3 regions of the Bacillus sp. ISL-39 genome follow, and region 3 is predicted to be linked to each of the others. Evidence: predicted binding sites of a transcription regulator. Region 3 holds the regulator's gene; each other region holds the start of a gene.

Region 1 (7,932 bases), on a different contig from region 3:
AATGATATTAGTTTTATGGAGGTCGAATAAAATGAGAGTGATCAAAGAGGAGTATTTATATCAGCTGACGTTCATGCCAAGGTTTTTTCCTGTGAATTGTTATTTTATCGAGGAGGAGGATGGGCTGACTTTAATTGATGCTGCTCTTCCATATAGCGTGAAGCCGATTTTGCAGGCTGCTGAAAAAATCGGAAAACCAATCAAGCGGATTGTTTTGACCCATGCTCATGGCGACCACATTGGGGCGCTTGATGAACTGAAAGCCAAACTCGATGTTCCGGTTTATATTTCTAACCGCGATTCGCGCCTATTAGCTGGTGATACCTCTCTTGACTCAAATGAGCCTCAGACACAGATTCGCGGCGGTGTGCCAAAGAACATTAAAACAACGCCGGATATGCTCCTGAAGGAAGGGAATGAAATTGGTTCTTTGCTGGCGATCTCAACTCCAGGACACACACCTGGATCGATGTCATTCCTTGATCGGAGAACCAATTTGTTGATTGCGGGCGACGCCTTCCAGACCAGGGGCGGGACTGCTGTCTCAGGGGTGACAATCCCGTGGTTTCCTTTTCCGGCAATGGCGACATGGAACCAGGAAGCCGCCCTTCAAAGTGCCCGGAAAATCAGGGAGCTAAGACCAACCCTTCTCGCGGTTGGGCACGGAGACCTGCTTGGGAATCCTTCAGCACCTATCGAAAAAGCCATTCAAAAAGCGGAAGCAGCTTTTACAAAATAAAGGAGTTCGAAAACATGTCACCAAGACCGAAAATTGCACTTGATAAAAATACAATTATGATTGCAGCTGCTGAGCTTGCGAATGAGCATGGAAGTGAGTATATCACTCTTGCACTGCTTGCCAAGAAGCTAAATATTAAACCGCCTTCTCTATACAATCACTTTGACGGTCTGCCAGGTATCAAAAAAGAACTGACTATTTTTTCTCTTGAAAAACTCTTCAACAGCCTGGCAGAAGAAGCGGAAGGCAAGTCTCATGGGGACGAAGCAGTAATGGCATTAAGCCAGGCCTATTTAACCTTCGCCAGGAGAAATCCAGGATTGTACGAGTTCGCCTTATCAGCCCCTGATCCAGCGGATGAGCATGTTCAAGACGCCGGCAAAAAAATCGTGGAACTCGTCGTGTCTGCTATCGAGCCTTTTGAACTTTTAGAAGAAGAAGCGATCCATGCTGTCCGCGGGTTAAGAAGCCTGATGCATGGGTTTGCATCGCTGGAGCAAAGAGGTGGTTTCGGGATGCCGCTTGATTTGGATGAAAGTTACCAGCTGGCAGTCACTGCTTTTATCAGGGGCTTGAAAAAATAAAGCGAATTTTCATCTTCTGAAATAGATTCCAAAGCTACTCATATACATATCTATAGATGCAACTTTGAAAGAACAGGAGGCACACTATGGATATATATGTGAGAAGAGGAGACTCCTTTTGGTATTTCAGCAATATTTTCAACATCCCTCTCCAGTTGATTATAGATTCCAACCGTGATATCGACCCAAATGCCCTGGATGTGGGACAGACGGTGAGGGTTCCTGGTTTTGCAGCGGTGGATTATCGGATCCGTGCAGGGGATACCCTTTGGAAAATTGCCCAAAGCAGAAACCTGCAGGTGGATGCGCTGCTGCTGGCCAACCGAAATATTAATCCGAATGGACTGTACATCGGACAGATGGTCAAGGTTCCGCTAAGAATCACCTGGCGAATTGTCCAGGGTAAGAAGAACTATGATTATGCCTCATTGATAAGTGATTTAAGACGTTTGGAAAATGTCTATCCGTTCATGAGGGTGCCATCGATTGGCAACTCTGTTTTAGGTAAAAGTATCCCGGAAACCTTGATCGGTAATGGAAATAAACGGGTTCACTATAATGGGTCTTTCCATGCGAATGAGTGGATTACCACTCCCATCATCATGACTTTCCTGAACGACTATCTGCTGGCTTTGACAAATAAGTCATCCATTCGCGGCCTGTCCATGCAGAACTTCTATGGACAGACAACATTATCGATTGTGCCGATGGTGAATCCTGATGGTGTCGATCTTGTGCTCAATGGGCCGCCTGAAGCAGAGCCATGGAATGAAAGAGTAGTAGAATTGAATCGAGGAAGCCTCGATTTCAGCGGATGGAAGGCGAACATCAGAGGGGTGGATCTCAACGACCAGTTCCCGGCAAAATGGGAGCTTGAAAAAGAACGCAACCCAAGTCAGCCGGGCCCAAGGGACTATGTTGGGCCAAATCCATTATCCGAGCCGGAAGCGATTGCGATGGCAGAGATGACAAGAAGGCGTGATTTTGCCCGGGTTCTGGCTTTCCATACCCAGGGAGAGGTCATTTACTGGGGCTTTGAAAACCTTGAGCCGCCTGAATCAGAGACAATGGTCAATGAATTTGCCCGGGTGAGCGGCTATCAGCCGGTAAAAACGATTGAGAGTTATGCCGGCTATAAAGACTGGTTCATCCAGGATTGGCGCCGGCCAGGTTTTACTGTGGAACTTGGTTTCGGCATAAATCCGCTGCCGCTGTCCCAATTCGATGAGATATATGAAGAAGCCCTGGGAATCTTCCTTGCAGGACTTTATCTATGAAAAAGCAGATCACCTGAAAAGGTGGTCTTTTTCTATACAAGTATTTGGATGTATCTGGTAAAATAAAAAGGTTAGGGGTGGATTAGTTGACTTATTCAGGAAATATATCAAAAAATATTTTATGGGGAATCATTTTAATAAGCGTGTTCATCCTTCCCAATTTAAGCTGGATGTTCCGGTTTTCAATCACTCTTGCCTGGCTAGTAGTTACTTTGCATCAAGTCCAATTAACGATTACCTCAGAGCAACTTGAATATAAAATCAAACTCTTTAAATTCACGATTTACCGTAGGATTCTGACGCCAGAGAAAATCAATAAAATAAAATTCTGCCGGATTGGCTGGTCGATGAAGAATGCGGTGGTGAAGGTAAGGGGAGGATTCAACTTCAGTGTTGCCTATTTTAACAGCGAACAACTGAAAGCTGAGCTTGAAGAATTTGCTTTAGCGAAGAATGTTGAGATCCAAAAAACGAAGGATTATCTGCTGCTGGAAAAATACTATTCTAATAACTAACAAAAGCATCGGGCAAGGGCCCGATGCTTTATCGCTTATTTTTCAAAAATGCTGTTGGAAAGAAGCCGGAACAGATAATCGGTATGGTCACGAAAACCAGCTTCAAGGCCAATCATCGTAACATCCTTATCCTGTTCTTTCACGATGACTGCCTTGCCCTGTGCTTCACTGTTGTTTTTCCAGTGGCCAGCTACAAAGAAGTCGGCGTTGTCATCGAATGTTGCGGATACTTCATCATTATCGGTGTTTTCATACCAGACAGGACGGTAAACAAAACCGAGATCATCCTCGCCATATCCTCCACTCACACCTTCGCCGCTGTAATCAACCTTTGCGATACCATTGCTGCTGTAGCCAGCCACGACAATATCATCATCAGTAAGTCCCAATGTCTTTGTCGCGAGGGAGGCACCAGCCCCAACAGCGATATATTTTCCGCCATTATTTAAAAATTCTTCTACATTAGCTTTGAAACTATCAAACTGAGCTGGATTTTTGAACCCGAACTCTTTATTGCCTGGTCGTGATTGAGTTTTGGCAATCAAACCTTCAGTCCCGCTGTAAACAAATACATCAAAGCCGGAAAGACCTTTTTCTGCAACGTCTGCAGGGGCTACTTCAGTAACAGCGAAGCCAAGACGTTTCAGAGCGAGTTTTGTACCCGAATGAGACTGGGCCTTGTTCATGCCGCCATCCTTCAAGATCGCAACCTTCATGTCGTTGACCTCAACCACATCAGCCGGAACCTTTGCTGATTCAATGTGTAAACCAGATTCTTTTACGGCTGTTGAAATCACATTCGCCGCTGCTTCTGTGTAAAAATTGCCTTCAGAATCGCGTTTTACAGAAACGCCTTGCTGAAGAAGCGTATTCACCAGGTTAACAGCTTTTACTGAACTGTTCGGGATCAAGAATGGCCCTTTGCCGCTGACAGAACCCTGTTCTTGTAAATGGTTCACATTAGCCGCTGTTAGATCAAAATCGCTTTGGACCGCAATTGCGTCGAAGCCCCAGAGCTCTGGCAGGCTCCATGCTGAAATATCGTACATGGCATCCACATCTTCAGTGATGTCCTCGCCATCCCATAGCATCGTATTGGCAAGGCCGGCTTTTGCCTGATCCATTTTAACGATATATGTCCCTTTTGGGTAAAGCTGTCCGTCCGCTGTAAAAGCTTTGGACGCCTGGACAACTTCAATGTCATTTTTCAACAGGTGATTGACTGCTTTTTGAGTTACAGTTGGATCTTCGGAATCAACTGGGAGTACATAGGCTGTCGGAAAGAAGCCTTCTTCATGGAATGGGTGGTCAAAGTTGATGCCTCGCTCGAACATTTCGATTTGGTCCTTGATCATTTCCTGCTTGTTATCCGTAGCATTTTTCAGGGCACCCATGATGGCGTCATACATCCAGCGAACGCCATCTTCATCATTTGTTGGCGCTTCAAGTGTGTGGCCGTAAGCACCATGGTACATTGCGTACATCGGAGTGAAGATTGGCGGATAATCATCCCAGCCTTCCGCGTCGTCACGCTGAGGAATGTAGGTTCCTTCCATTGACTGATAGAGACTGCCTGAGAAGCTTTCCTTGTCGGACATGATTTCAGTTTCCATTGCTTCAGCCAGACCCATAGCCCATTTTTGATATAGATCATATTCATAATTAGGATTATGCGGAACAGTACATGGTTCAATAAGACCCTGCTTGTTCGGTGCATAATTTTTAACATAACCGTGAGTATCTAGGAAGACCATTGGATTCCATTCCTTGATCAGGGCTACAGTTTCCTGGGTTTCCGGCTGTGACTGGGTGATGAAGTCACGGTTCAAATCGATACCTTCTCCGTTGAAACGTGTAGCATCAATCCGTCCATCAGGATTCTGGACAACATTGAAAATCAAGATGTTATTTTCCAGGATTTCTTTCGTGGTGTCGTCATTCTCAAGTGCAAAGCGCTCGATCAGCTGCATGACCGCATCACTGCCGATAAACTCGGTACCATGGATGGAGCCATTGATCATGATGGGCACTTTGAAGTCTGGGTTATTGTCAATCCAGTCCTGAGCTTTTTGAGGGTTTTTGAACATTTGTTTTCTTAAAGCCTGGATCTTGCCGAACTTGCCCTGTGAGTCCGGGGAAGCGATGGTCACGACATAAAGAGGCTGTCCTGTTGATGACTGACCTTTTACTTCGACTTTCACTCGGTTGGATTGCTTCTCGATTTGGGCAAGCTTATCGCCGATTTCCGAGAATTTCATAAAATCATAGTTTTCGCTGTTGAATAGGCTGCCGTCCTTTTCTTCGTATGCATTTACATAACTCCAGCTTAAAGACTCAGCAAGCGCCGGCGTCCATGGTGAGGATGCTAGCAAACTTGCAGCTACCACACCAGAAATAATTTTTTTATTCTTCATTTATGTATCCTCCGAATGTAGTTTTTTTGTATATTTATACATATTAAATATTAATTATTATTTCGGCAATCGTACGAATTTCCTAATTTTTATTCTCGGGAATATAAATGTTGATACTCCTTGGGTCCAGCGATATTGGGAAATAAATCGAAAGGGAGATGTAGGAAGATAGTCACCAGGCAGAGACAAATAAAAAACAGGGCGAGTTGCCCTGTTTTATTGTGGCTGCATTGTTCGGTTGCGACGCTTGCGGTTCCACTGTCTTGCTTTATACTTCTGTTCAAGTTCAGCGACAGGTTTTGCAACAAGTGCGTTCTTGAATTCTACCGGTGTCTGTTTTACTGAAAAAACAACGGTTTTGACAGCTTTCTTTTTCTTTTCAAAATCAGTCATCAGCTTTTGCTGTTTAAACTTTAGTGAATCAGTTTCTTCTTTGATTGCATTCGTTTTATTTTGGACCCGTGTGGCTGTCTCCTGAAGACTATCAATCGTTGGCTTGGCGTCTTTAAATGTTTTATATGCAACATATCCCAGGTAACCGAGGGCAGCCACGATGACAGCGATACTTATATATACAATGATCATAAATAAGCCTCCTTTCCAGCTTGCGAATAAATATCATTTACATATTGATTACCCTATTTCAGCCGAAGAATAACTGATTTTTACATACAGCCTAAAATTGTTAATTTTGAAGTATTTGTGAAATAGTGAACATGCATTATCTGAAGTGTGACGAACTTCACAAACAGGAACCTCAAATCACAATACAATGTATACATAGAGGAAATATCATTAATGAAAACTCCGGAACAGAAGCTTTAACTATGGGAGGACAAACGAGATGAAAAAGAAACTAGTCATGATAGGAAACGGAATGGCAGGAGTAAGGACGATTGAAGAATTGCTTAAACTTCAGCCAGATGGATATGAGATCACTATCTTTGGGAATGAGCCACATCCTAACTACAATAGAATTATGTTGTCCACTGTCCTTCAGGGAGATAAGTCAATCGAGGACATCATCATGAATGACTGGAATTGGTACAAGAGTAACAGCATCCAGCTTCATACAGGGGAAGCAGTAGTCGGGATAGACAAGCGGAAGAAGCAGGTCCTATCTGATCAGGGACGCCTGGTAGATTATGATGAGTTGATCATCGCTACAGGCTCCAGCTCGTTTATTCTTCCTGTGCCCGGATCTGAAAAAAAGGGAGTAGTCGGGTTTCGTGACATCCATGATTGTGAAATGATGATCAAAGATTCCAAACAGTATAAAAAGGCTGCTGTAATTGGCGGCGGGCTGCTAGGCCTGGAAGCGGCTAGAGGGTTGCTGAATTTGGGCATGGAAGTCGATGTTGTCCATTTGATGCCGCATCTGATGGAAAGACAGCTTGATGAAACAGCTTCTGGAATGCTGAAAAAAGAACTTGAAAACCAGGGCATGAATTTCATGCTTGAAAAGCAGACCGCGGAAATTCTAGGAGACGAGAGAGTAGCCGGACTCAGATTCTCTGATGGTTCCGAAATACAGGCGGATCTTGTCGTCATGGCTGTCGGCATCCGCCCTAATGTCCAGCTGGCCAAAGACAGCGGCATTTATGTTAACAGAGGGATTGTCGTCAATGATTATATGGAGACAGATGTGCCGAATATATATGCCGTCGGGGAATGTGCTGAACATAGAGAAATCGTTTATGGCCTTGTGGCACCGCTGTATGAACAGGGAAAAGTACTTGCAGCTAACCTTGCGGGGATTCCGGCTAACCCTTATGAAGGAACGATTTGCGGCACCCAGCTGAAGGTATCTGGCTGTGATTTGTTCTCAGCAGGTGAAATCGGTGATGACGAAGGAACTAAATCAATCAAGGTCCACAATGAGTTTGATGGAATCTATAAGAAAATTGTCATTCGGGATAACCGGATTGCCGGGATTGTACTTTATGGGGACACAAAGGACAGCAACCGACTGTTCAGGATGCTGACGAAAAGAGAAGACATCAGCGGAATGACTAGTGTTTCAATTCTAGAAGCAAACGGCTGCTGTGGCGGTGGAGAAGCAGGCGATGCAGCGGCGATGGCTGATGACGAGCTTGTCTGCGGCTGTAATGGTGTCACAAAAGGAACGATTGTCGACGCAATCCGTACTAATGAGTTGACTACTGTTGAAGAAGTGGGCGGCTGCACAAATGCAGGCCGTTCATGCGGAAGATGTAAATCGCTCATATCTGACATCCTCGCATACACGCTTGGCGACCAATATGATACTTCGGTGAAAAAAGCAGGGATTTGCGGGTGCACAACTTTAAGCAAAGACGAAATAGTCGCCGAAATCAGGGCAAAAGGCCTGACGAATGTCAGGGAAGTCATGAATGTTCTGGGCTGGTCCCAGGAAGAAGGATG
Region 2 (7,932 bases), on a different contig from region 3:
TTAGGGTTTCCGTATCCGAGTGCCGCATTGGAATGATAATAAATTGCCGCCTTCATTTTGCCTTCCAGTGCTTCTTTTGCAACGATTGTTGCTACACCATTATTTGGGTAGGCAATCGGGAATTCCTTAGATCCTGCCTTTGGAACTTCAGGTTCTTTCGGACTCGGGTGTTTAGCTTTGTCAAGCTTACCCAGCGAAGGTTTTCCGCCAAAGATACTTCCGCCTTTTTGCTGGTAGTTTCCAAGCAGAGCATTGAACATTGCAACGGCACGGCCGGTTTCTGTACTATTTTCATAGTTGCAGCCGAATGCTCCTCTCCATGATTGCTCAATCAACGCTTTCGGTTTGGCTTTGCCCATATCAATGGCAATCTGTGTGATTGCATCTGCAGGTATGCCGGTGATTTTTTCTGCCCATTGTGGTGTATATTTTTTCAGTTCCTTAGCGTATTTCTCAATACCAATAGTGTGGTTTTTAATGAATTCCATGTCATGGAGGTTTTCCTTTATCAACACATATGACATCGCCAGCACTAATGCAAGGTCTGTTCCTGGACGGATCGCAAGCCATTCAGTTGCCAGGTTGCCGGTATTGTTCAACCGCGGATCGACAATGACAATCTTGGCTCCGTTATCCTTCGCAGCTGCCAGAGATTGTACGGAACTAGGACGGATGCCATCACCATAGCTCCTGCCAATGAACATAATATATTTTGCATTGCTGATATCTGCGCTAGTAGCCGTTACACCTACTGTATGAAGGAAACCAGCATCCCTGGAGTTCGAGCAAACTACATGGTGCGTATAATAGTTGGCAGAACCCAGAGCATTGATGAATCGAGGGGAATAAAATTTCCCTGAAGCACGCGGGTCCTCCGTTAATGCGACTGACTGGGGACCATGTTCTTTAATGATTTTGTTTAATTTTTGAGCGATTTCTTTATACGCTTGTTCCCATGTGATCGGCTCAAATTTCTTTTCGCCAACCCTTTTTAAAGGCTGTGTCAGCCTGTCTTTAGAATAAACAACAGTAGCATAACCATGCCCTCTCGCACACAGCTTTCCTTTCGAATAAGGATGGTCAGGGTGTCCAGTCAGCTTCCATAAGCGGCCATTTTTGACATGGCCGATCATTCCGCATTTACTTGAACATGCATTGCATGTACTAGGAATCTCCTTAACTACAGCGCTCGCTCCTGCTTTCACATAATTTTTGGACCATTCATTAAAGCCTACTGTTCCCGCAGATGCCAAAGCAGCAGTAGCAGCAGAGGCTTTGATAAATCCACGACGTGATAGTTTTGTTTCCACCATTTTAACTAGCCCTCCTTTTACTCCCAACCCGTAAAACATTTTGGATTTAATGCCTATAATTCATTATCACAGGCACAGTCGGTAACTTGATGCTTCTTCCAACATTGCTAAAGTTTAAACTTTTTGTCTCTTTAGCAAAGTATCTGACTGATGGAATTGAATCTATTAATACAGCTTTTTTCAAAAGATTGTCCTTCACTAAAAGCATCACCACCTTTAAGATTTATGACCTTTTTTTAAACTTTGTTGTTTTTACAACCTTTTACGCATTTGAAGCAAGGAAGTCTCCTCGAAAAGAGCCCAGGTTCATCTGCGAATAGCAGCAATCAATGCGAAATCAGCCAAGATTTAAGAGCTACTGGTAATTATTTCGATGCGCCTGCACGGTCTCAATCAATACTCTCGTCAAGCTCTGATAAAATGTGTGCTCTGTTACTTGCGAAAGCTTCGATTCAAAGTCTTCAAGCCAATCAAAATGATCATCCATAAATTCAGCTGTAAATTGTTCAGGAGCATGCTCTATGAAATATGCCAGCAATTCCAGCAGGATAGCCAAGTGGTCCGGCATGCCCTGTAATTCAACAGGAATATCGATCTTTAGCTTTTCTAACAGAAAATTGATATGTAACGCCGAATCCCCCAGCATGTACCCTTTGTCCCGAGCAAAGGGAAGTGTACAAGTTTCATCCTGTGTCCACGGTTTATACAACGATTCAACCGGAATGGCAGCCTGCTTTTGCATGCTTCCAATAGAGATCATGAATAATTCTCGAAATTTTTCATAGCTTTCAGGCAAGACTTCCTCTAAGGAAAAAGTAAGATTGTAATGATTCTGGATCGAATCTTCCAGCTTCTTCAGAAGTTCTTGTTCCTTAATCTCATCCCAGATATCTATAGTTGGATGTTTATATAAATCTGCTAGGACTAAAAAAACATTCGCACAATCCGTTCTGTTCTCTAATCCAATCACCGGGATTCACCACCTTTCGAATACACCTTCACTATATGGCATAAAAGTTTGTGAAACAATATACATTATGTGGCGAAACCCGGGAGAGTATGTGAAGGATTTCACCTAATTATCAGCAATGAATTTTTCATAGGTCCGTCTACATAACTGATTTCTCCTGGTTTTACGAGGATATAATGGCTTCAGTGGATCTTCATTTGTGAATTTTCTTTTACATATGTATGAATATCTGGCAAACTTGCCTCTTTTTAAAGGGTTTAATCGTAAAATGAAAGTATAGAAATAATGCCCCCTGAGGTGACGATTATGTCTCTGTTAACCAATTGGCTTGAAAGTCTGAGCTACGAGCTGGAGATCTCAGAATCCTGCACCAGGAAGATCAGCCCGCTAAGTTCCTGTTCAGCATGTATTGACGAATGCCCAGATGAAGCCATCCTATTTGAGAATGAAAAAATTATGATTGATGGCAAAAGATGCACTTCCTGCGGTGTCTGTATCACAGTCTGTCCTGTACAGGCGGTCAAAGGACAATCTCCTTCAAGAAAGGTCAGCCAGGATCATCTTCTCCTCGAGCACGAATCGCCGCTGCCAAGCTTAACGGAAATGCTTTACTACCATAAAAAAGGAATCCGCTTTATTCATCAGCCTTCTATAAATGCGATTTTAGTAAATCGGATCAGCCAGGCCAATGAAGTTCTTAGCGCTATGTCACTTGAACTCCTGCAGGTTACAAACCAGTTTGTCTTGGAACCAGAAGAGCAGCTCAGATTATCAAGACGGGACTTTTTTGCAAAGCTCTCTTCCGACAGCAGGAAAACTGTCCTCTCTTCCGTGACACCTGTAAAATGGCGCTTCAATGAAAGCAATTTTAAACCTTCCGTTCTGTTCAAGGATTGGTCCTTTTATAAAGTGGAAATCAACAAGGATGAGTGCACACTATGTGAAGCCTGTTTTAATATTTGTCCCTCAGGCGTATTCAGCCTCGGGGAAAACGAGCTGATAATGAATGAAAACCAATGCACCGGCTGCAATTTATGCTTGGACATTTGTAGAACGAGCGCAATAAAAGTTGAGCAAAAGGTACACCAGGCTCCGTCAGTCTCTTATAATCTGAGTAAGAACATTTGCAAACAATGCAACACCGGCTTTCATGCCTGGGAGGAATCTGATTCATGCCATATATGCAGCACAATTCAAAAGCCTAACTTTTTCCTTTGAGTGAATGGGCTATAATAAAGGCACTGGTCATTAGAAGCTCATTTTTTAAACTTCTTCCATACCCAGTACCTTTTTAAATGGCTATGTGTTTCCGCCTCTTACGTTTCAGTATCCCAATAAAAAAAGGCTGTTTCCGCATTGACTGTTGCTTTATGGACACACACAGTCATCCGCATTATTAAAGGTTGCGGGCTCTTTTCGAAAAATGCTTCCGGATCGGAACGTAATTAATCGTAAAAACTCAGAAGCCGGTTTTTACTTTGGGTGTAAAAGCAACAAAGTTTACGAAAGAGCGTAAAAAAAAACTAGGAAGTGAAAGCTTCCTAGTTCGATGTTATTCTTCCTCTCCCAGGAGGAAGTCTGGGTTTAAGTCTTCGAATTCGTCATCATCGATGCCATGGCCCCACTCATCATCATCGCAATCGCATCCGCCTGGATGAGTGACAACGCATACCTTCGTTTCACCAATGACTTCCACAAGGAATTCCCTCTCGACGTGAACGATGATTTTGTTGCCATTAGGCGAAATGACCGCTTCAATACAGTTAGGCTGCTGCAGAACCTCTACAAGGACATCATGGTCATCCATGCAATCAGGGTCACGGTACTTCAGCTTGATGACATCACAGTAAGTTACTTTCTCCGTCACTACTTCAGTTTTTGTATTATCATCAAAGGAGTACCAGATGTTGGCTTCGTAAGACCCGTTTACTTCAACCACTTTCCCTACCTTTTTTGCCTTATACTTATGGTTTATGACCCAAGCGCCCAGAATGCTGCTCGGATTATGCGCTGGGTTGATCGTATGATTGGACTGCGTGAATTTGCGTCCCTTCGCTACGACGGCTTTCGTAATAATCTCTCTGTAATCTCCCATTGCGAGCGAAACCTCCTCAATCTTTTTCAATTCATCTTATGCGTGATATTAGACTAGTGTGCGATTAATTTTAGAACCACTGGTAAAAACTTAGGCATAGTTCATTGTATGCCCATACATGCTGAATGTTCCCAATTGAAGAAAGTTGCTGGGTAATTAAGATTGGTTTGGTTTCATACCGCAGTCCTTGAAAAGAGATACTCCAGACTGAATAAACAGTCCTCTCGCCTTCCCAACAGGGTCCATTATCTGATCCAAATGAAAAAAAATGGCACCCTATAATAGGGTGCCATTTACTCTTCAATGATTAATGGTTGTGCGTATGGCAGCTTGCTTCGTTTTTCAAAGCTGCTCCTGTTTCGCCGCGAAGTACATCTCCGCCAGTTGATTCGACTACTTCATCTGTAACTGTATTGGAAATCGTTGTAGCCACTAGCTGAAGCAATTCATTAACATCAATTTGCGATTGCTTGAACTCCTGGACTACTGGAATTTCATCAAGTTGTTGTTCTAAAGAAGCAATTTTTGCTTCCGTCTTCTTTAACGCTTCTGTTTTTCCGTAATGCTGAAAGTTAACAGCCTGTTTTTGAAGGCCTTTAATAGAAGAAATAAGTGTTTTCACTTTTTCATTCTCATGGATTTGTGCTTCTGCACGCTTGAAAAAGTCAACTTCTTCTGTTTCTGCAATCATTCTTGCGATTTCTCTTGAACGCTGGATAATGTCATCTTTATTGTACTTTGCCAACTTAGTTCACCTCAACTGGTTCGATTTCTTCTACCATTTCCCCGTTTAATGACCATGTTTTTGCCTTTGTGATCCTTACCTTGACGATTTTGCCGATTGCCGTCTTCGGTCCAGCAAAATTGACAAGCTTCATCTTGCTCGTGTAACCCGCAAGAACATCAGGATTGTTTTTGCTTTCGCCTTCGACCAGGACCTCAACAATCTGATTCTGATATTTCTTCATAGACTGTGCTGATTGCTCATTCACAAGTGCATTCAGGCGCTGCAGGCGCTCTTTTTTCACTTCCATTGGGACATTATCCTGCATTTTAGCGGCAGGCGTTCCTTCCCTTGGAGAGTAAATGAATGTATAGGCTGATTCATAGCCAACCTCACGGACAAGTGACAAGGTATCCTCAAACTGCTCATCCGTTTCATTTGGATATCCTACGATAATATCCGTTGTCAATGTAACATTAGGGATGGCCGCTTTGATTTTGCGTACGAGTTCGAAATATTGTTCCCGAGTATACTTCCGGGCCATAATTTTCAACACATCAGTAGAACCTGACTGTACTGGAAGATGGATGTGGTCCATCAGGTTTCCGCCTTTTGCCAGTACTTCAATCAAGTGATCATCAAAGTCACGCGGGTGGCTTGTTGTAAAACGGATTCGCGGAATATCAATTTTGCGGATTTCATCCATCAAGTCCCCAAGACCATACTTGATGTCTTCAAAATCTTTTCCATACGCGTTTACATTCTGGCCAAGCAGGGTAATTTCCTGATAGTCCTGGGCCGCAAGTTGACGGACCTCCTGAATGATGTCTTCTGGGCGGCGGCTCCGTTCTTTGCCTCGTGTATAAGGAACGATGCAGTATGTGCAGAATTTATCGCAGCCATACATGATATTTACCCATGCTTTGATGTTCCCTCTGCGAACCTTCGGAAGGTTTTCGATTACGTCTCCTTCCTTGGACCAGACTTCAACGACCATTTCTTTGGACATATATGCTTCCTGCAGAATATGTGGCAGGCGATGGATATTATGTGTACCAAAAATCATATCGACCTGGTTATAGGTTTTGAGAATTTTATTAACCACCGATTCTTCCTGAGACATGCATCCGCATACTCCCAATAGAAGATCTGGCTTTTCTCTTTTCAGGTGCTTTAAATGTCCAAGTTCACCAAACACCTTATTCTCAGCATTTTCCCTGATTGCACATGTATTCAGTAGAATGACATTCGCATCCTCGACACTGTCAGTAGGTTCATAGCCGAGACCAAGGAATATACCAGCCATGACTTCTGTGTCATGCTCATTCATCTGGCATCCATATGTACGGATGTAGAATTTGCGCCCTTGTCCCATACCAATGAATTCTGCAGGGATATCAAAGTCTTTATGATACTTAACTTCTTCTTTGCCGCGCTTCTTTGCATCCTTCAATGATGGAGCTGTATATACTGTTTCAAAGTACTTGCTATAATCTTTGCTGGATTTTTTGTCCGAAGGATTATCAGTTTGTACTTTCTGGCTTTCCAAGCGTTGATTCTCGTTCATTTCAGATCTCCTTTCATTAGAAAGCAAGCAGGCAGATTGATTCATCCTAGCCGGTGCTTTACACTAACAGTTCTGCTTTCTACGATAAAAAGGGCTACATCACCCTGAAAATATTAAATATACACATTATAATAGTATAAACTCTTCAATCAATGAAAACAATAGCAGGCATTGGAAATACAGCTTTCTTATAAAAAAGCCGCCCTGGTCATTTATATTACCCTATAGATTATCTTATTGGAGTGATGCTAATCACAAAAGATCCCAATAAGCTTGATTTTACAAGAATAATAAAACCCCAATCCTCGATGATTGGGGTTTTATTGAAAATTGCTCCGCTTTTATTACATGAATTCAGCAACCAGCTTGTCAAAATGGGCTTGATCAAGCTTAAGGTCTGCTTTTGACAAAGGAGTTTCGGAATATCCGCTTACTAGATCCTGATAAGACTTACGCTCTGTATTTTGATAGATTAATCCAGTAACAAGACCGTTATGCTGCATCAATGTCTGCATGGCTGCTTCACGATTTGATGGATCGTATCCTTCGATATCGCCAAGCTTTGTCAGGTTTTCCTTGAACCAATCGTAGGTATTTACCTTGTTGTATGTTACACAAGGGCTGAATACGTTGATTAATGAAAAACCTTCATGCTTGATTCCAGCCTCGATCAGTGCAGTCAAGTCCTTCAGGTCAGTCGAGAAGCTTTGTGCCACGAAAGTAGCGCCAGCTGTCAAAGCCAGTTCCATTGGCGAAATAGCCTGCTCGATAGAACCTGCAGGAGTTGATTTTGTCTTGAATCCAGCAGCCGAACGCGGAGAAGTTTGTCCCTTTGTCAGACCGTAAATCTGGTTGTCCATGACAATGTAAGTGATATTTATGTTACGGCGGATCGCATGGACTGTATGTCCCATACCGATCGCGAAGCCGTCTCCGTCACCACCAGAAGCGATGACTGTTAAATCACGGTTGGCCATCTTCACGCCCTGAGCGATTGGCAGTGCACGGCCATGGATTCCGTGGAAACCGTATGAGTTGATATATCCAGAGATACGGCCTGAACAGCCGATACCAGAGATTACTGCCAGGTCTTCAGGCTCTAAACCCACATTGGCAGCAGCACGCTGCATGGCCGCCTGTACAGAGAAGTCGCCGCAGCCTGGGCACCAGTTTGGTTTTACATTATTGCGAAATTCTTTAAAAGTCGCCATCCTAGAACAACTCCTTGCATTTTGTGTGGACTTCCTGCGGCAAGAATGGATT
Region 3 (7,932 bases):
GCTTGCAGTTTTTTCTTCAGACTCAACAAGCTCGATAATAATGCGATCTCCTAGTGGCTTGATCAAGTGAAACAACCTCCTCAAATTATATGTAGATTATTTTTTATTAGCACTCGCCTCAATAGAGTGCTAACACAATTTATATAATAATGAATCTCCATTTTTTTTGCAAGCGTGAAGCCTAATTTTTTTATAAATTTTAGCATTTAAATCCAGCCTCTTTCCCTTCGACAGCATGTACTATTTTTCGCATATCCGTGGGAAGCCCGGCTAAAAAAGACCACCATAAAGAGTATGCCAGTTCACAGGAATTTTAACCAAAATATTCACGAGACACCCTGATATTTGAACTTTCCCGATGATTACTAGTAAAATGGATAGATAGCATTCTTATAATTGCTTTTATGGCATACACATAGACCGATCCGAATAGAAGGAGATTATCATATTGAAAAAGGAATACTGGTACGTCATTATCGCCTATATCGCCATGCAGCTTTCAAGCTTGATCGGTATCCCGATTGTTGCCTTTATCGGAGCCGCAATGGGAAAAAGCCTGGAGGAAATGGAGACCCTTTCGATTCCCTACTGGCTCGTGATCAGCTTTTCGCTGACACTTGTGATTGTGCTCCTGCTCCTAAGGAAGGAACGCCGGACAGGCGCCGACCTGCGTGATGCTTCATCACCGGCAAGCTCAGCTGTCTGGGCATTCGCAGGTGTATTCCTTGCTCTGTTCGCCCAATCGATTGCTGCAAGCATCGAGAACATGCTTGGGATCGAAATGGGCTCGGAGAATACACAGGAAATCATCAAGCTGATTGAAATGTTCCCGATTGTCATTTTGGTCAGTTCGATTATCGGCCCAATTTTAGAAGAAATCGTCTTCCGAAAAATCATTTTCGGCAGCCTGCATAAGAAAATGAATTTCTTTTTCGCCGGACTGATCAGCTCCGTCATTTTCGCGCTTGCGCATATGGAGCCGGAGCACGTGATCCTGTACTCAGCAATGGGGTTCACCTTTGCTTTCCTTTATGTAAAAACAAAGCGGATCATCGTGCCTATCATTGCCCATGTTACAATGAATACGATGGTTGTACTGATTCAATCCGTATTTAGGGAAGACATTGAGAGAATGATAAAAGAAGCAGAGAAAATTCAAAGCTTTATTGGGGGATTTTAAGTTATGAAGCAATCGCCTATATTTTCAGGCATTGTCTACATCTTGTTAGGCAGCTTATTCACCTATTTCGCCATCCAGAATGTAAATGAGACAGGCTGGGGATTCTTCAGCTATTTGCTTGTAGCCCTTGCCACGTTCGACTTTGGCTCTGGCATCAGGATGATCATGTTCCATTTCAAACTGAAGAATATACAGAAAAAATAGCTCCTTCATCGTGAAGGAGCTGTTTTTTATTCTACCGATTCAGTTGTTTCAGTATCTGTTGGATAATGTTTTAAGAAATAAATCAATGACTGCAGTTCAACCGCCAAATCAATGTGATGAATCCTGATGGACGCCGGCACATTCAGTCTCGCTGGCGTGAAATTAAGGATTCCCTTGATATTCGCCTGCACCAATCGGTCTGTTATCGGCTGTGCTACTGCTGAAGGAACAGTCAGGATTGCGACCTGGATTCCTTCCTCGACGACAACCTTGTCCAGGTCATCCATATGATATACTGCTACGTCGCCAATCTTCGTGCCGACCTTGTCAGGGTCAACATCAAAGGCTATCTCAATCTTCGTGTTATTGTTTTTGGAAAAATTATAATTCAAAAACGCTGTTCCCAGATTCCCGACTCCAATCAAGGCTACCTTCGTCAGTTCATCCTGATCAAGTGTCTTTCGGAAGAAAGTCAGCAGGTAATTCACATTGTACCCGTACCCTTTTTTACCCAAAGCTCCAAAGTAGGAAAAATCCCTTCGGATAGTCGCTGAATCCACTTTTACCGCTTCACTTAATTCCGCGGATGACACCCTTTGCTTCCCTGAAGAATGCAAGTTCAATAAGAACCGGTAATATAGTGGCAAACGTTTTGCGGTTGCCTGCGGAATCTTCATAGCATCATTCGTCATTCTCCATCCTCCACCCTCTGTCCGTATTTCTATCTCAACTTTTCTTCTCTCTTGAAATCACCGTTTTTACCGCCGGTTTTTTCAACAAGATATGTCTTGCCGATCACCATGCCCTTATCTGCGGCCTTGCACATATCATAAACAGTCAGCGCACATGCTGAAGCTGCTGTTAGCGCTTCCATTTCCACACCTGTATTCCCTTTTGTTTTTACAGCTGCGGCGATGTTCAAAATATAGTCATTTTCATTTTGCTCCCAATCGAATGAAAGGTCAATGCCTGTCAATGGAATCGGGTGGCACATCGGGATGATTTCAGACGTCTTCTTCGCTGCCATGATGCCTGCTACCTGCGCGACAGCAAGTACATCCCCTTTTTTCATTTTATTTTCAGTGATTCTCACATATATATCTTCGTTCACGGTTATGCTTGAATGGGCGACTGCCGTACGGACCGTCTCTGGTTTTTCGCTGACATCGACCATCTTCGCTCTGCCCTCTTCGTTAAAATGCGTAAATTCTGCCATAATAAAGCTCCTTTCTACCAAATGATACACTATTTTGTCAAACTTGTGTGTGAACTTTGTTTCAATGTTCTCAATAATATAGCGGAATTTTAATACCATGGGACCTATAGCAGGGCGCACATATTGCCGTGCCTATATTATTGGGTTACACTATCTCTAAGGCAATAGAGGTGAAAAATAATGATATTATTACAAGTTAATCAGCTATCAAAATATTTTGCTGCTGATCTTATTTTATCGAATATAAAGTTTGAAATACAGACTAATGACCGAGTAGCGCTTGTCGGCCGGAACGGGGCAGGAAAATCAACCCTGCTGAAAATCATCGCCGGGTACGAATCACATGACGGCGGTGAGATCATCCGGCCAAAAGGTACGACAATTGGCTATCTGGCCCAAAATACAGGGCTTGAATCCGAGAAAAGCATCTGGGATGAAATGCTGGGTGTTTTTGATCATCTGCACAACATGGAAAAAGACTTGCGCCGGCTGGAGGAAAAAATGTCGGATCCTGGAATCCTGTCTAATCAGACAGAATACGACAGAGTCCTCAAAGAGTATGACTTGCTGCAGGTTCAGTTCAAGGAAAAAGGCGGATACCAATATGAAGCCGATATCCGTTCCGTCCTTCACGGCCTGAACTTCCATTCTTTTGATTATTCCACAAAGATATCCACTTTAAGCGGCGGACAGAAAACTAGACTCGCATTGGCGAAGCTATTATTGACGCGCCCGGATATTCTGATTCTGGATGAACCGACGAACCACCTGGATATTGACACGCTTTCCTGGCTTGAGCAGTATTTGCAAGGCTATAGCGGAGCCATCCTGATCGTCTCACATGACCGCTACTTCCTTGATAAGGTCGTGAACCAGGTATATGAAATCTCCCGCCATCAGCTGACGAAGTTTCCTGGCAATTACAGCTCGTATTTAGAGCAGAAAGCCGCGAATTATGAGCGGGATTTGAAACTGTATGAGAAGCAGCAGGATGAGATCTCCAAGCTACAGGACTTTATCCAGCGTAACCTGGCCAGGGCATCAACAACTAAGCGTGCCCAGAGCCGACGGAAACAGCTTGAAAAAATCGACCGTATGGACAGGCCTAAGGGTGATGAAAAATCCGCCACGTTCAGCTTCCAAATTGAGCGCCAGAGCGGGAATGATGTCCTGAAGGTGAATACACTTGCTGTCGGCTATCAGAATGACATCGTATCTGAAAATATCTCGTTCAATCTTTCCCGTGGGGACAGTACGGCACTGGTTGGACCGAATGGCGTTGGAAAATCAACTTTACTAAAAACAATCGTTGAGAAACTGCCCTCGATTAACGGCAATATTCAATATGGTTCCAATGTTTCGATCGGCTACTATGATCAGGAACAGGCAGAGCTCAGCTCGAATAAAAAGGTATTGAATGAACTTTGGGATGAATACCCCCTGAAGTCTGAAAAAGAAATCCGCACAGTACTTGGGAACTTTCTTTTCTCAGGTGATGATGTCTTAAAAATCGTCTCCACCCTGAGCGGTGGTGAAAAGGCCCGTCTGGCACTGGCCAAGCTGATGCTGCAGAATTCGAATTTCTTAATTTTGGACGAGCCGACAAACCACCTTGACCTGGACAGCAAGGAAGTTCTCGAGAATGCCCTGATTGATTATCCAGGCACCATCCTGTTCGTCTCACATGACCGCTATTTTATCAACAGGATCGCGACAAAGGTTCTCGAGCTCGACCGTGCTGGTTCAACTGAATACCTTGGCGATTACGATTATTACGTCGAGAAAAAGCTTGAGCAGGAAGAGCTGAAGGCATTGGCAGAACAGGCCGCCAAAGCATCTGGAAGCTTTGTGGACAACTCAAAGCAGGACAAAACCTCCTATCAGCAGGACAAAGAAGCGAAAAAACTCGAACGCCAGCGCAAACGCCGCATGGAAGAAGTGGAAGCGAAGATTGAACAGCTGGAATTAGAAGTTGCTGAATACGAAGAATTGCTCTGTGATCCAGAGGTTTTCCAGGATCACGAAAAAGCAGGAGAGATCAATAGTAAGATTGAAGCCGCAAAAAAGAAACTCGATGAACTGATGGATGAGTGGACAGAGCTGGCTTAATGATGAATAACCGGACATGAGGGTGTCCGGTATTTTTTTGTACTGAAAAATTGGTAAAAAACTGAGGAATTTCCAATTCGCTATAAAAATGAGATTTTCGCTATATTATTAAGTTTTGCGCTATAAAAAATAAAATGGCGCTATATTATCCTGATTTGCGCTATAAAAAGTAAATTTGCGCTATATTATTCTAATTTATGTTATAAAAGTTTTTTAGCAAACCAGACTGAGCACTAAAAATCCTTTTACTTTAATTTAAAATGACATAAATATCATTTTTTCGACAATTTCTACGACAGAACTAAAATAATCCACAAAAAAAGTCCCGAGTAAAAACCGGGACTTTTTGTTCACATAGTTATTCACATAGTAAAGACTGATTTATAGCTTATCCAGAGAGTTTTCCACATTATCCACAAAAACAGCGGTTTTTATCCACATTATGCACATTTCCGCATCTGAAACATCAACATATCCACAGAAGAGTCTGACAACATTTTTTTGCTTGCGACTTTAGTTGTGGATAGTTATCTCCAGACCTGGATTTCCATTCAAAGTTAAATTCGCTCGCTGGCCCTTTTCATATAAAACGCTTCCTGCCGCGGCAATCATTGCAGCATTGTCTGTGCATAAAAACAATGGGGGAATAACTATTTCCACATCCGAGCCTGTAAATTCTGCGGATAGTTTTTCTCTTAATCCTTTATTTGCTGCAACTCCTCCAGCAAGCAGTACTTGTTTTACTCCGTATTCCTTAACTGCCTTCTGCGTTTTAGTGACAAGTACATCAATCACACTCTCCTGGAAGCTGGCTGCAAGGTCTTCAGGTGCGATTTCCTCTCCACGCTGCTGTGCGTTATGCACAACGTTGATCACAGCTGACTTCAATCCACTGAAGCTGAAATCATAGGAACCTTCCTCCAGCCATGCTCGAGGCAGATTGATTGTTGCCTTTCCTTCATGAGCCAGCCGGTCGATATGCGGACCGCCGGGATATGGAAGGTGCAATGTCCTTGCAACCTTGTCATAGGCTTCACCGGCTGCATCATCCCGAGTCTCGCCAATCACCTCGAAATGACCGTGTTCCTTCATATAAACGAGCTCAGTATGTCCGCCAGACACGACAAGTGAAAGCAGCGGGAAGTTCATCTCCGCCACAAGCCGGTTCGCATAGATATGACCGGCAATATGATGGACTCCAACTAGTGGAATGCCATTCGCAAACGCCAAAGCCTTTGCAGCGTTCACTCCGATTAATAGAGCGCCAACCAGGCCAGGGCCTTCGGTCACGGCAATAGCATTCAAATCCTTAATATCCACATTAGCCTGAGCTAATGCTTCCTCTAACACAAGCGTCACCTGTTCAACATGATGCCTGGATGCGATTTCAGGTACAACTCCGCCGAACCGCTTATGGCTCTCAATCTGGGAGGCAACGACATTCGCAAGGATTTCACGTCCATTTTTTACGATTGCGACTGCTGTCTCATCACAGCTTGTCTCTATTCCCATTATTAATTGGTCTTTTGTCATTATAAATTCACCCACATTACTATAGCGTCTTCCATATTGTCAGTATAATATTGTTTTCTTATAGCCCCTTCTTCGAAACCAAACTTGCGATAAAGATTCTGGGCCTTTTCATTGCTGACCCTGACTTCAAGTGTCATCCTAAATGCACCCATTTCCCGAGCCAGCTCCATGACCTTTGCCATAAGCGCCTCTCCAAGCTTCATGCCTCTATATTCCGGAAGCAAGGCAATATTTGTGATATGTGCTTCATCTATGATGATCCATACTCCACAGTAACCAACTACCCTTTGATCCACTTCCACTATCAGATAATGCGCAAACTGGTTCTTCGTCAACTCATTGAAAAAAGCTTCCTTGCTCCATGGAACAATAAAGGATTTGAGCTCTACCTCCATCACTTCATCCAGATCATCAACCGTCATATTGCGGAACGTTATCGTCTTATTCATTTTCTCTTCCCACTTATTGTTTAGTCTCTTGTGCTTTCAGCCAATTAGCCTCTGCTTCTGCCAGGCGGATATAATTTGGGACGAATGTATGAAGGTCAACAGCCTCTTTATCCCGTCCCAATAATGCAAGCTCTGCCGGTCTAGGGTTCAGCTCCGTAATCTCTGCCAAGACAGCTTTGTCACCAAGCTCTTCCCTAATGACCTCTTCATGAAGTTTCAAATCATTGCTCGTGAACAAAACCCTGCTGTCCAACTCATTCAATGTTTTTACCCAATCGGCTGACATGACAAGCTGATCCTTTTTTACCGCCTGCAACTTTTGATCTTCGAATTTATATAAACCTGTATAAATCTGTCCTCTCCTTGCATCAAAGAAAGGAGAAACATACCCGTCAAAATAACGTCCTGCCGATGCTGCAGCCACCTGAAGACTCGAGACACCTGACAGCGGAATCTTCAAGGTCCAGGCCATGGTCTTCGCAATCGTCACGCCGATACGGACACCCGTGTACGATCCAGGTCCTTCAGCGACTACAATCTTTGATAGGTCTGCTGGCTTTATGTTGCATTCTTCCATCAATGTCTGGATCGCCGGCATGACCCGAACAGAATGATTCTTTTTTATATTGGAAATATACTCGCCCAAAACAGTCTCGCCATCAAGCAAACCAATACCCAAAACATAATTGGACGTATCAATCGATAATACCTTCATTTAAAAAATCTCCTTACACAATTCTTCATACCGACTGCCCTTCGGCTCAGCAACGATTCTTCTAGCCCCATTTTCATCAAGAAATAATTGAAGAAGCAATAGCTCTTCAGGCAGCTGGGCTTTAATCAAATGAGCCCATTCCACAACCGTCACACCATTACCTTCAAAGTATTCTTCAAAACCAAGATCTTCAAACGCATCCTCGACACGGTAGACATCCATATGGTACAACGGCAGCCTTCCCTGGTACTCCTTGATGATGGTAAACGTCGGGCTGTTCACATTCCTGGTGATGCCCAAACCTTCGGCAAGACCTTTTGTAAAAGTCGTCTTACCCGCACCTAAATCCCCTTCAAGGGCAATGACATCTCCCGCTTGAAGAAGACCAGACAGCCTCTTGGCAAAACCCTTTGTGTCTTCAGGCTGTTCTGAAATGTATTGATAAGTCGCCATATATATCACCTAACTAACAGTCAATTTTTTAATAAAAAGCGCAAGCACCTTGGTCAGCCCCGACTAGCTTTGG

Evidence for each region. Region 3 encodes Rex, which represses fermentation and respiration genes when NADH is low (regulators of the CRP and FNR family bind a similar motif). Its sites were predicted from a motif close to TTGTGAAATATTTCACAA; they were not measured.
Region 1: a site for Rex is predicted at 6,260-6,277, ahead of nirB (nitrite reductase large subunit NirB). Genes of this name have one in related genera too.
Region 2: a site for Rex is predicted at 2,373-2,390, ahead of J7E37_RS03805 (4Fe-4S dicluster domain-containing protein). Genes of this name have one in related genera too.

Annotation. Positions count from the first base shown of each region.
Region 1 is NZ_JAGGQM010000005.1:63,595-71,526, reverse strand. Features, by position in the region: gene J7E37_RS06445 (MBL fold metallo-hydrolase) at 32-739, shown strand; gene J7E37_RS06440 (TetR/AcrR family transcriptional regulator) at 754-1,323, shown strand; gene J7E37_RS06435 (M14 family metallopeptidase) at 1,410-2,600, shown strand; gene J7E37_RS06430 (hypothetical protein) at 2,687-3,115, shown strand; gene J7E37_RS06425 (M14 family zinc carboxypeptidase) at 3,151-5,529, opposite strand; gene J7E37_RS06420 (DUF948 domain-containing protein) at 5,746-6,114, opposite strand; gene nirB (nitrite reductase large subunit NirB) at 6,374-7,932, shown strand, end outside.
Region 2 is NZ_JAGGQM010000002.1:391,173-399,104, forward strand. Features, by position in the region: gene J7E37_RS03795 (molybdopterin-containing oxidoreductase family protein) at 1-1,313, opposite strand, end outside; gene J7E37_RS03800 (molecular chaperone TorD family protein) at 1,669-2,283, opposite strand; gene J7E37_RS03805 (4Fe-4S dicluster domain-containing protein) at 2,590-3,501, shown strand; gene J7E37_RS03810 (outer spore coat protein CotE) at 3,836-4,378, opposite strand; gene J7E37_RS03815 (YlbF/YmcA family competence regulator) at 4,686-5,123, opposite strand; gene miaB (tRNA (N6-isopentenyl adenosine(37)-C2)-methylthiotransferase MiaB) at 5,125-6,669, opposite strand; gene J7E37_RS03825 (2-oxoacid:ferredoxin oxidoreductase subunit beta) at 7,014-7,880, opposite strand; gene J7E37_RS03830 (2-oxoacid:acceptor oxidoreductase subunit alpha) at 7,882-7,932, opposite strand, start outside.
Region 3 is NZ_JAGGQM010000015.1:42,747-50,678, forward strand. Features, by position in the region: gene groES (co-chaperone GroES) at 1-66, opposite strand, end outside; gene J7E37_RS13085 (CPBP family intramembrane glutamic endopeptidase) at 449-1,180, shown strand; gene J7E37_RS13090 (YdiK family protein) at 1,184-1,384, shown strand; gene J7E37_RS13095 (redox-sensing transcriptional repressor Rex) at 1,411-2,076, opposite strand; gene moaC (cyclic pyranopterin monophosphate synthase MoaC) at 2,106-2,600, opposite strand; gene J7E37_RS13105 (ABC-F family ATP-binding cassette domain-containing protein) at 2,781-4,709, shown strand; gene tsaD (tRNA (adenosine(37)-N6)-threonylcarbamoyltransferase complex transferase subunit TsaD) at 5,223-6,242, opposite strand; gene rimI (ribosomal protein S18-alanine N-acetyltransferase) at 6,242-6,691, opposite strand; gene tsaB (tRNA (adenosine(37)-N6)-threonylcarbamoyltransferase complex dimerization subunit type 1 TsaB) at 6,705-7,406, opposite strand; gene tsaE (tRNA (adenosine(37)-N6)-threonylcarbamoyltransferase complex ATPase subunit type 1 TsaE) at 7,407-7,859, opposite strand.